Regions from separate parts of the Streptomyces erythrochromogenes genome, predicted to be linked through region 1. Evidence: riboswitches for the same ligand, from Rfam matches in the RefSeq annotation. Region 1 holds a riboswitch; each other region holds the start of a gene.

Region 1 (2,173 bases):
GCCCGCCAGAACGGCATTGACGGCCGCGACCTGCCCCGGGTCCGCCGCCGTGCCCCCGATCCGCGCTCCGAACAGTGCGCGCAGCGTCTCGCGCAGCTCCCGCAGGCGGGCGGTCTGCGCGGAGTCGAGCGTCGGCCCCGCGGGCGCGAGCCCGTGGCCCGTCAGCCAGGCCCGCGCGGCGGACGGGTGTGCGAGTCCTTCGTAGGGCCCTCCGGGCAGCCGGAAGCGCGTGTTCACGAGCGCGAGCGAGGTGGAGAGCTCCTCGCCCGCCGCCGGAGTTGGGATGTCCATGCGGCAATGGTAAATCTTGCGATTCTCCGTTAGTCGGACTTAAAGTCCGTGCTGGATGCAGCCAGTTGGGAATCCCTCCAGGAGGACGTGAAGCATGCAGCCCCGTACGGCGACCCGCGCCGACATACCCGAACTGATCCGGCTCCGCGCGGCGGCGCTCGACGCGCTCGGCGTCGATCCCGGCCCGGCCGACGCGCCCTGGCGGGACATCGCCCGCGGCTGGTTCGCCGACCGGGTCTCGGACAGCCGGCCCGACTGCACCTGCCTGGTCGTCGGCGGCGGGCCGGGCGAGCCCCTGCGGGCCGCCGGCATGGCCTGGGTGACGTACCACCTGCCCGGCCCCCGCTGGCCCGACGGACGGCGCGGGTACATCGACGGCATGGTCACGGAGGCGGCGGCCCGCGGGCAGGGCCACGCCGGACGGATCGTCACCGGGCTGGTGGACTGGCTGAACGGACTCGGCGTCCACTTCGTCCAGTTGCACGCCAGCTCAGCGGGCGCATCCGTGTACCGCGCCGCCGGCTTCGCCGCCGCCCGGTACCCCGGGATGGACCTGATCACCACCCCGGAGCCCGCCCCCCGCCCATGACGGACGGGCCCCCGCCCCACCCCACGTGCGCGTTCTGGCAGACTGGGGCGCACAACCAGGCGGTGCAGGACAGGAAACCGGTGCGATTCCGGTGCGGTCCCGCCACTGTGACCGGACGTCCCCGCACGGGACACCGGGAGTCAGACACTGACGCACCGCCTCTGCTCCTTCACGTCGACCAGGGGACGCGGATCCCCCGGAGAGGCCCCGCCATGTCGCGTTCCCGCGCCGCCCTGCGCGCGTTCACCCCCGTCGCGCTCCTGATATCCCTGACCGCCTGCGCCGGTTCAACCGGCGCAGGGCAGGACGGGGCCGCGGGCGACGCCGCCGCCGCGCCCGGCTTCCCGTACGCCCTCACCAACTGCGGTGTGAGCAACACCTATCAGGCCCCGCCCCGGCGAGCGGTCACCATGAACCAGCACGCCACCGAGCTCATGCTCGCCCTCGGCCTGGGCGACCGGATCGCCGGCACCGCCTACCTCGACGACGCCGTGCTGCCCGCCTACAAGCCCGCCTACGACAAGATCAAGGTGCTGGCCGAGGAGTACCCCTCCAAGGAGATCCTGCTCGGCGCCGACCCTGACTTCGTCTACGGCGGATACGCCAGCGCCTTCGACAAGGCGCAGGGCCGCGACCGCGAGGGCCTCGCCAAGTCCGGCATCAACTCCCGCCTCAACGTGGAGTACTGCACCGAGGGGAAGGTCGGCCTCGACCAGCTCAAGACCGAGATCACCGAGGTCGCGCGGACCTTCGGCGTACCCGACCGCGGCGCGAAGCTCATCGAGGACGAGCAGCGCCGCATCGACGCCGTGACCGCCCGCGTCAAGGACCGGCCCCGGCCGACCGTCTTCGCCTACGACTCCGGCGAGGCCACCGCCTCCACCTCCGGAGGCAACGGCGTGGGCAACGAGATCATCTCCCTCGCCGGCGGCACCAACGTCTTCGCCGACCTCAAGGACACCTTCGGCGACGTCGCCTGGGAGAAGGTCATCGAGCGCAAGCCCGAGGTCGTCCTCATCTACGACTACGGCGGCACCACCGTCGAGGCCAAGAAGCAGCGCCTGTTGAACGACCCGGCGCTCGCCGAGGTGCCCGCCGTCAAGAACCGGCGGTTCGTCGTGCTGCCGCTCTCCTCCGCCGTCCTCGGCGTCCGCGTGGCGGACGCGGTGGAATCGCTGGGGAGCCAGCTCCACCCGAACCCCGCGTGAGGCTCCGCACCGGAGCGGTCCTCGCCGTCCTCGCCGCCGCGCTCGCCGTCTCGGCGATCGCGGGCCTGGCGCTGGGGCCCGTACG
Region 2 (2,173 bases), 2.4 Mb from region 1:
AGGGCTTCCGCTGCTGCTGACACATGCGAAGGGCCCCGCCGCACGACGCGGCGGGGCCCTTCGGCGTCCTCAGCGCACCCCGTCCTCGAGGGGCTCGGTCTGAAGGGTGCGGCCGACGGGGTCGGGGCGGTGCTGCCCCCGACGACGGCGCCGGGCCCCGACACCCGTCCTGCACACTCGACCGCATGGACATGGTGATCAGAACGGCGGTGCCCGCCGACTACGAGACGCTGGGCGAGATCACGGCGCAGGCCTACCTCGCCGACGGGCACCTGGACTTCAACGAGGACAACGCCTACCTCAACGTGCTCCGCGACGTGGCCGGGCGGGCCGCACTGGCCGAGGTGCTCGTCGCCGAGCGCGACGGGCAGGTGCTCGGCGGGGTGACCTTCGCCGCACCCGGCAGCCCGCTCGCCGACATCGCCGGCCCGGACGAGGCCGAGTTCCGGATGCTGGCGGTGGCCCACGCGGCCCGCGGCCAGGGCGCCGGCGAGGCCCTGGTGCGGGCGTGCATCGAGCGTGCGCGGGCCGTCGAGGGCGTCACGGGCGTCGTCCTCTCCACCCAGCGGAGCATGGCCGGGGCCCACCGGATCTACGCGCGCCTGGGCTTCGTACGCACTCCGGAGCGGGACTGGGCGCCCATCGAGGGCCTGACACTGCTCACGTATCGACTCAAGCTGTAGCCACGCCGACACAACATGTGGGGGGTCGCGCATCGGCGCCCCCCCACATGTATGCTCATGCCTGCTGTCGCCGCAGGGGAATCCGGTGTGAATCCGGAACTGTCCCGCAACGGTATGAAGTGTCCGGCATCCGGACACCAAGTCCGATGACCTGCCGACAGCGCGCCCGGATCGACCGACCCGGGTGCCGACACGTCCGGGCCTCGCGGTTGGGCCGGTGGACGCCGTGCGGTGTGCCCTCCTGCCACGCCCGCATGCGCCCGCGCCCGCCGCCGATGACCGGGCCGAGCGAGGGAGAGCTCCCGCCGTGACCATCGCGCCTTCCGCACCGCGCGCCGAGTCCGTTTCTGGCGACAACACCGAGGGCCCGGGGGCCACGCTGCTGCGTACCCTCACCGAACTTACGGCGGACCTCCCCGACACCGACCCCGGCCGCGTCGCTGCCGCCGCGCTCCGCGGCCGCAGCTCCGCCGCCGACGAGGCCGAACTGCGCGGGCTGGCCACCGAGTCCGCCGCCGGGCTCATCTCCGAGGACCCCGCGTACTCGAAGCTCGCCGCCCGCCTGCTGACGCTGGCCGTGCGCGACGAGGCCGCGAGCCAGGGCTCCACCTCGTTCTCCGCCTCCGTCGAGGTCGGCCACCGCGAGGGCCTCATCGCCGACCGCACCGCCGAGTTCGTGCGCACGCACGCGAGCCGCCTGGACGCGCTGGTCGAGCACACCCTCGCCGAGGGCGCCGACGACCGCTTCGGCTTCTTCGGCCTGCGCACCCTGCACAGCCGCTACCTGCTGCGCCACCCGATCACCCGTCAGGTCATCGAGACCCCGCAGTTCTTCATGCTGCGCGTGGCCTGCGGCCTCGCCGCGGACGAGAGCGTCCAGGCCGTCGAGGAGGTGGCCTCGCTGTACCGGCTGATGAGCCGCCTCGACTACCTGCCCTCCTCCCCCACGCTCTTCAACTCCGGCACCCGGCACCCGCAGATGTCCTCCTGCTACCTGCTGGACTCCCCGCTGGACGAGCTCGACTCGATCTACGACCGCTACCACCAGGTCGCGCGCCTGTCGAAGCACGCGGGCGGCATCGGCCTGTCGTACTCCCGCATCCGCGCCCGCGGTTCGCTGATCCGCGGCACCAACGGCCACTCCAACGGCATCGTGCCGTTCCTGAAGACGCTCGACGCCTCCGTCGCCGCCGTGAACCAGGGCGGCCGCCGCAAGGGCGCCGCCGCGGTCTACCTGGAGACCTGGCACGCGGACATCGAGGAGTTCCTGGAGCTCCGCGACAACACCGGTGAGGACCAGCGCCGCACCCACAACCTGAACCTCGCCCACTGGGTGCCGGACGAGTTCATGCGCCGCGTGAACGCCGACGCCGAGTGGTCGCTGTTCTCCCCGGCCGACGTGCCCGAGCTGGTCGACCTGTGGGGCGACGAGTTCGACGCCGCCTACCGCAAGGCCGAGGCCGACGGACTGGCCCGCAAGACCATGCCGG
Region 3 (2,173 bases), 6.3 Mb from region 1:
TCCAGCGGCACGTGGAGCAGCGAGCAGGAGGCGGCCACGTCGACGCTGCCGGCCAGGCCGAGGAGGGTGCCGAGCGTGGCGAGGGACTTCTCGAAGTCGTTGATCCAGATGTTGCGGCCGTTGACGACGCCGGCGACCAGGCGCTTGCCGGGCAGGCCGCCGACGGCGGCGAGGTCGTCGAGGTTCGCGGCGGCCGCGCCGGTGAAGTCCAGGGCGAGCCCGTCCACGGGGGCCTTGGCCAGCACGGCCAGGGCCTCGCCGAGCCGGTCGAAGTAGGAGGCCACGAGCAGCTTCGGCCGGTCGGCCGCGGCGCCGAGCTCGCGGTACGCGCGGGCGACGGCGTTCAGCTCGGCCGGGGTGCGGTCCTGCACCAGGGCGGGCTCGTCCAGCTGCACCCACTCCGCCCCGGCCGCGCGCAGGTCGGCGAGGACCCGTGCGTACACGGGGAGCAGGCGGTCGAGGAGGGCGAGGGGGTCGAAGCCGGCCGCCACTCCGGGGGCGGGCTTGGCCAGCAGCAGGTACGTCACCGGCCCGACCAGCACCGGGCGGGCGGTGTGGCCGAGCGCGCGGGCCTCCTCGAACTGCGCGACCTGCCGGGAGGAGTCGGCGGTGAAGACGGTGTCCGGGCCGAGTTCCGGCACCAGGTAGTGGTAGTTGGTGTCGAACCACTTGGTCATTTCGAGCGGTGCCACCTCCTGGGTGCCGCGCGCCATGGCGAAGTAGCCGTCCAGGGCGTCCGCTTCGACGGCGGCGCGGTGGCGTGCGGGGACGGCGCCGACCATGACGCTGGTGTCCAGCACGTGGTCGTAGTACGAGAAGTCGCCGGTGGGTACCTCGGTGATGCCGGCGTCGGCCAGCTGCCCCCAGTTGGCCCGGCGCAGGTCGCGGGCCGTCTCCCGGAGGGCGTCGGCGCCGACCCGGCCCTTCCAGTAGCCCTCGACGGCCTTCTTCAGTTCCCGGTTCTGCCCCTGCCGGGGGTAGCCGTACACGGTGGCCGCACCGGCCCGTACGGCGGTGGCGGGAGTCTTGCTGGTCACGGAACTCTCCTTCGCGAGCTGTCTCCTGTGGACCCGGTGAGGGTCGGGAGCGCGAAGGGATGACGTATCGGACGGACCTCGACCGGTTACGGGAGTGCGTACCTGTGCGTACGCGCCCGCGGTCGCCCGCCTGATGTGTCGCCGACCCGCCCACGAGGTCACCGGGGTTTCCGCGCACGACGGGTCGCACACGGGCAACGGGCAGGTCTTCGGACTCGCGGGCACGCCTGCCGGTCTCCCGGCGGGCACCTACTGGCCGTCGCTTCCCAGGACCGTTGTCCGGTCCCAGTGCGTATGACGGCGGTCGTTCCCGCTCACCGCTGCGGGGCAGTCCCGGATTCCCACCGGGTTCCCTCTTACGACGCATCCCGCCTGGCGGACGGGGCGAACCAGCTGCCCGGCCAGAGTAGATGCCCTTCTCCGGCAACGGGTGGAGTTGTCCAACATCCGGATGGTGGCGTGAGACGCACGGGGCCGAGGGGGGACCGCCGAGGCAGGAGCCAGAACCAGCCGTGGCGTGATTTGGATCACTGGGTCGTGATTTGTGTCCCCCATGTCCGTTTCCGGGAACGAACTGCCTGGTCAGAGCGCTACGTTGCTCCCCTCGTACCTTGATCATCAGGTACTCGCAGAAAGACCGAGGAAGTATGGCTACTCGTTTCTCCGCGGCAAGACGCCGTGGGAGAGGGCCCTGGGGGACCACCCACTGGATAGCGGGCGGAGCGGCACTCATCGTGACCGCCACCCTGCTCCAGAGCTCGCACCCGGCCGACGCGGCCCCGGCAGCCGGGGCCAAGCCCGGCACGGTGACCGAAGAACTCAACCTCGCGCGGGCCCGCGTGGCCGCGCGCACGTCCGGCCACCGCGTGGAAGCCGTCTCGGAGCGGTCCGAGACGTCCACCACGTGGGTGAACCCGAACGGCACCCTGACGACCGAAGTGGCCGCCGGGCCGGTCCGGTTCTACGACCAGCAGGCACGCGGCTGGCGCGCCGTCGACGTGACCCTGGGCCACGGCCCCGGCGGGACCGTGGTGTCGAAGGCCCACCCGCAAGGCCTGAAGCTGGCACCGGGCAGCATCCCGCGCATGGCCAAGGCCGCGCCCAAGGCCGCCCCGGCCATCGACTACATCAGCACC
Region 4 (2,173 bases), 1.3 Mb from region 1:
TGTGGCGCAGCCGGGCGTGGCGCACGGCGATGCCGGCGACCCGGGCGGCCCGCTCGGGGTCGGCCACGTAGGCGGGCAGGCCGTCCTCGTCGAGCTCCTTGAAGGAGAACGGGACGGTGATCAGCCGGCCGTCGAACTCGGGCACGGCGACCTGCGTCGCGGCGTCCAGCGGGGAGAGGCCCTCGTCGTTCTCCTCCCAGGCGGCGCGGGAGCCCGTCAGGCACAGGGCCTGGAGGATCGGCACGCCGAGGCCGGCGAGCGCGCCCGCGTCCCAGGACTCGTCGTCGCCGCCCGCCGAGGCGGTGGCGGGCTTGGTGCCGCCCGCCGCGAGGACGGTGGTGACGACCGCGTCCGCGGAACCCAGGGCCGCGACGAGCTCCGGCTCCGGGCTGCGCAGGGAGGAGACGAAGAGGGGGACCGGCCGGGCGCCGTGGGCCTCGATGGCCTCGCAGAGCGTGTGCACGAAGCCGGTGTTGCCGCTCATCTGGTGGGCGCGGTAGTAGAGCACGGCGACCTCGGGGCCGTCCGTGCGCTGCGCGGTGCGCTCCAGGGGGCCCCAGGTGGGGGCGGCGGCGGGCGGCTCGAAGCCGTGGCCGGTGAGCAGGACGGTGTCGGAGAGGAACCGGGCCAGCTGTTCGAGGTTGGCCGGGCCGCCGTGCGCGAGGTAGGCGTGCGCCTCGGCCGCGATGCCGATCGGAACCGTGGAGGCCTCCATCAGCTGGGCGTCCGGAGCCTGTTCGCCGGTCAGGACCACGACCGGGCGGGTCTGGCCGGGGGCCAGCAGCAGGTCCAGGCCGTCCTGCCAGGCCCGCAGGCCGCCGAGGAGGCGTACGACGACCAGGTCGGCCCCGTCGAGGAGGCCGGGGAGGTCGTCGAGGGGAAGGCGGGAGGGGTTCGCGAACCGGTACGGGACGGGGGCGTCCGCCGTGTTCGCTGCGCGAGCGCTGAGCAGATCGGTGTCGGACGTCGACAGCAGCAGGATCATGCGGCGGCAGGCCTTCCTCGGGGTTTCCGCGCCCCGGGCAGTGAGGACAGCGGGAGTTCCTGACTCACCCGGCCCCATGGCTCGGCCGGGTTCACAGTGGCGGGACCGCGCCGGATTCGCACCGGGCTTCCTCCCATGTCGCCGTCCTCGGCGACGGCGGACCGTGTGGGCCGCCGGAAGGTCATCTTAGGGGCGGGTGGTCCGTGCCGGGGTGGGCGGGGCCGTGGTCGTGTGCGGTGCCCCTGCGGGGGGCTCGGCCGTGGCTTGGTCGGTGGGGCGGGCTGGTTGTGTCGGGTGTGGTGCTGCTGCGGGGGGCTCGGCCGTGGCTTGGTCGGTGGGGCGGGCTGGTTGTGTCGGGTGCGGATCCGTTGCAGGGGCTCTGCCCCCGGACCCCCGCGCCCCAAACTCCCCCGGCCACCGCTGGGTGGTACCCCCTGGCAGGGCTGGGATTTCCGGCGGTGCCCGGAGCGCGCCGGGTGACGGAGAGTGGCGGCGGACACAGTTCCGGTGAGGGGAAACGTGGGTATGCTCGCCGCCATGCCCCAGCCCCCTTCCGCCGTATCGCGGGACGAACCCGTCATACGGGACCGCGATGACGCCTGCCCCGGCGCGCTCCGGCTCCACGCGGCGGACGACGGGCACCTCGCACGCGTCCGGATCCCCGGCGGGGCGCTGACCGCGCACCAGGCCTCGCTCCTCGCGTCGGCCGCCGACCGGTTCGGCGACGGGCACCTGGAGCTCACCTCCCGCGGCAACGTGCAGCTGCGCGGCCTCGCCGACGGCTGCGGCGCCGGACTCGCCGCGCTGCTGGACGCGGCCGGGCTGCTGCCCGCGCCAGGCCACGAACGCGTACGCAACATCGTGGCCACCCCGACCTCGCAGGACGTACTGCCCTGGGTCCGCGAGCTGGACCGGCTGCTGTGCGCGAACGCCCGCGTCACCGCCCTGTCCGGCCGCTTCCTGTTCGCCCTCGACGACGGGCGCGGGGACGTGGCCGCCCTGGAACCCGACGTCACCGTCCTCGGGAGGCCCGGCGGCCGGGCGCTGGTACGCCTCGGTGCGGCCGCCGGGGCCGTGGCCGTCGCCGCACAGGACGCCCCGCGTGCCGCGCTGCTCGCCGCCGAGTACTTCCTCGATGCCGCGGACGCGGCCGGTACCCGCGCCTGGCGCCTGGCCGAACTGCCCGCC

The links. Region 1 has a riboswitch for cobalamin ahead of OHA91_RS03040 (ABC transporter substrate-binding protein). Riboswitches for the same ligand answer to the same signal wherever they lie in the genome.
Region 2: another riboswitch for cobalamin. It lies ahead of OHA91_RS13455 (ribonucleoside-diphosphate reductase subunit alpha); the one in region 1 lies ahead of OHA91_RS03040 (ABC transporter substrate-binding protein).
Region 3: another riboswitch for cobalamin. It lies ahead of metE (5-methyltetrahydropteroyltriglutamate--homocysteine S-methyltransferase); the one in region 1 lies ahead of OHA91_RS03040 (ABC transporter substrate-binding protein).
Region 4: another riboswitch for cobalamin. It lies ahead of cobN (cobaltochelatase subunit CobN); the one in region 1 lies ahead of OHA91_RS03040 (ABC transporter substrate-binding protein).

The regions. Positions count from the first base shown of each region.
Region 1 covers NZ_CP108036.1:636,931-639,103, reverse strand. The annotation lists gene OHA91_RS03050 (CGNR zinc finger domain-containing protein) at 1-291, opposite strand, end outside; gene OHA91_RS03045 (GNAT family N-acetyltransferase) at 386-880, shown strand; cobalamin riboswitch at 911-1,051, shown strand; gene OHA91_RS03040 (ABC transporter substrate-binding protein) at 1,093-2,088, shown strand; gene OHA91_RS03035 (FecCD family ABC transporter permease) at 2,052-2,173, shown strand, end outside.
Region 2 covers NZ_CP108036.1:3,034,855-3,037,027, forward strand. The annotation lists gene OHA91_RS13445 (CstA-like transporter-associated (seleno)protein) at 1-20, shown strand, start outside; gene OHA91_RS13450 (GNAT family N-acetyltransferase) at 186-683, shown strand; cobalamin riboswitch at 735-856, shown strand; gene OHA91_RS13455 (ribonucleoside-diphosphate reductase subunit alpha) at 991-2,173, shown strand, end outside.
Region 3 covers NZ_CP108036.1:6,929,912-6,932,084, reverse strand. The annotation lists gene metE (5-methyltetrahydropteroyltriglutamate--homocysteine S-methyltransferase) at 1-1,037, opposite strand, end outside; cobalamin riboswitch at 1,221-1,446, opposite strand; partial or broken gene OHA91_RS31805 (DNRLRE domain-containing protein) at 1,772-2,173, shown strand, end outside.
Region 4 covers NZ_CP108036.1:1,959,779-1,961,951, reverse strand. The annotation lists gene cobN (cobaltochelatase subunit CobN) at 1-985, opposite strand, end outside; cobalamin riboswitch at 1,026-1,153, opposite strand; gene OHA91_RS09045 (cobalamin biosynthesis protein CobG) at 1,523-2,173, shown strand, end outside.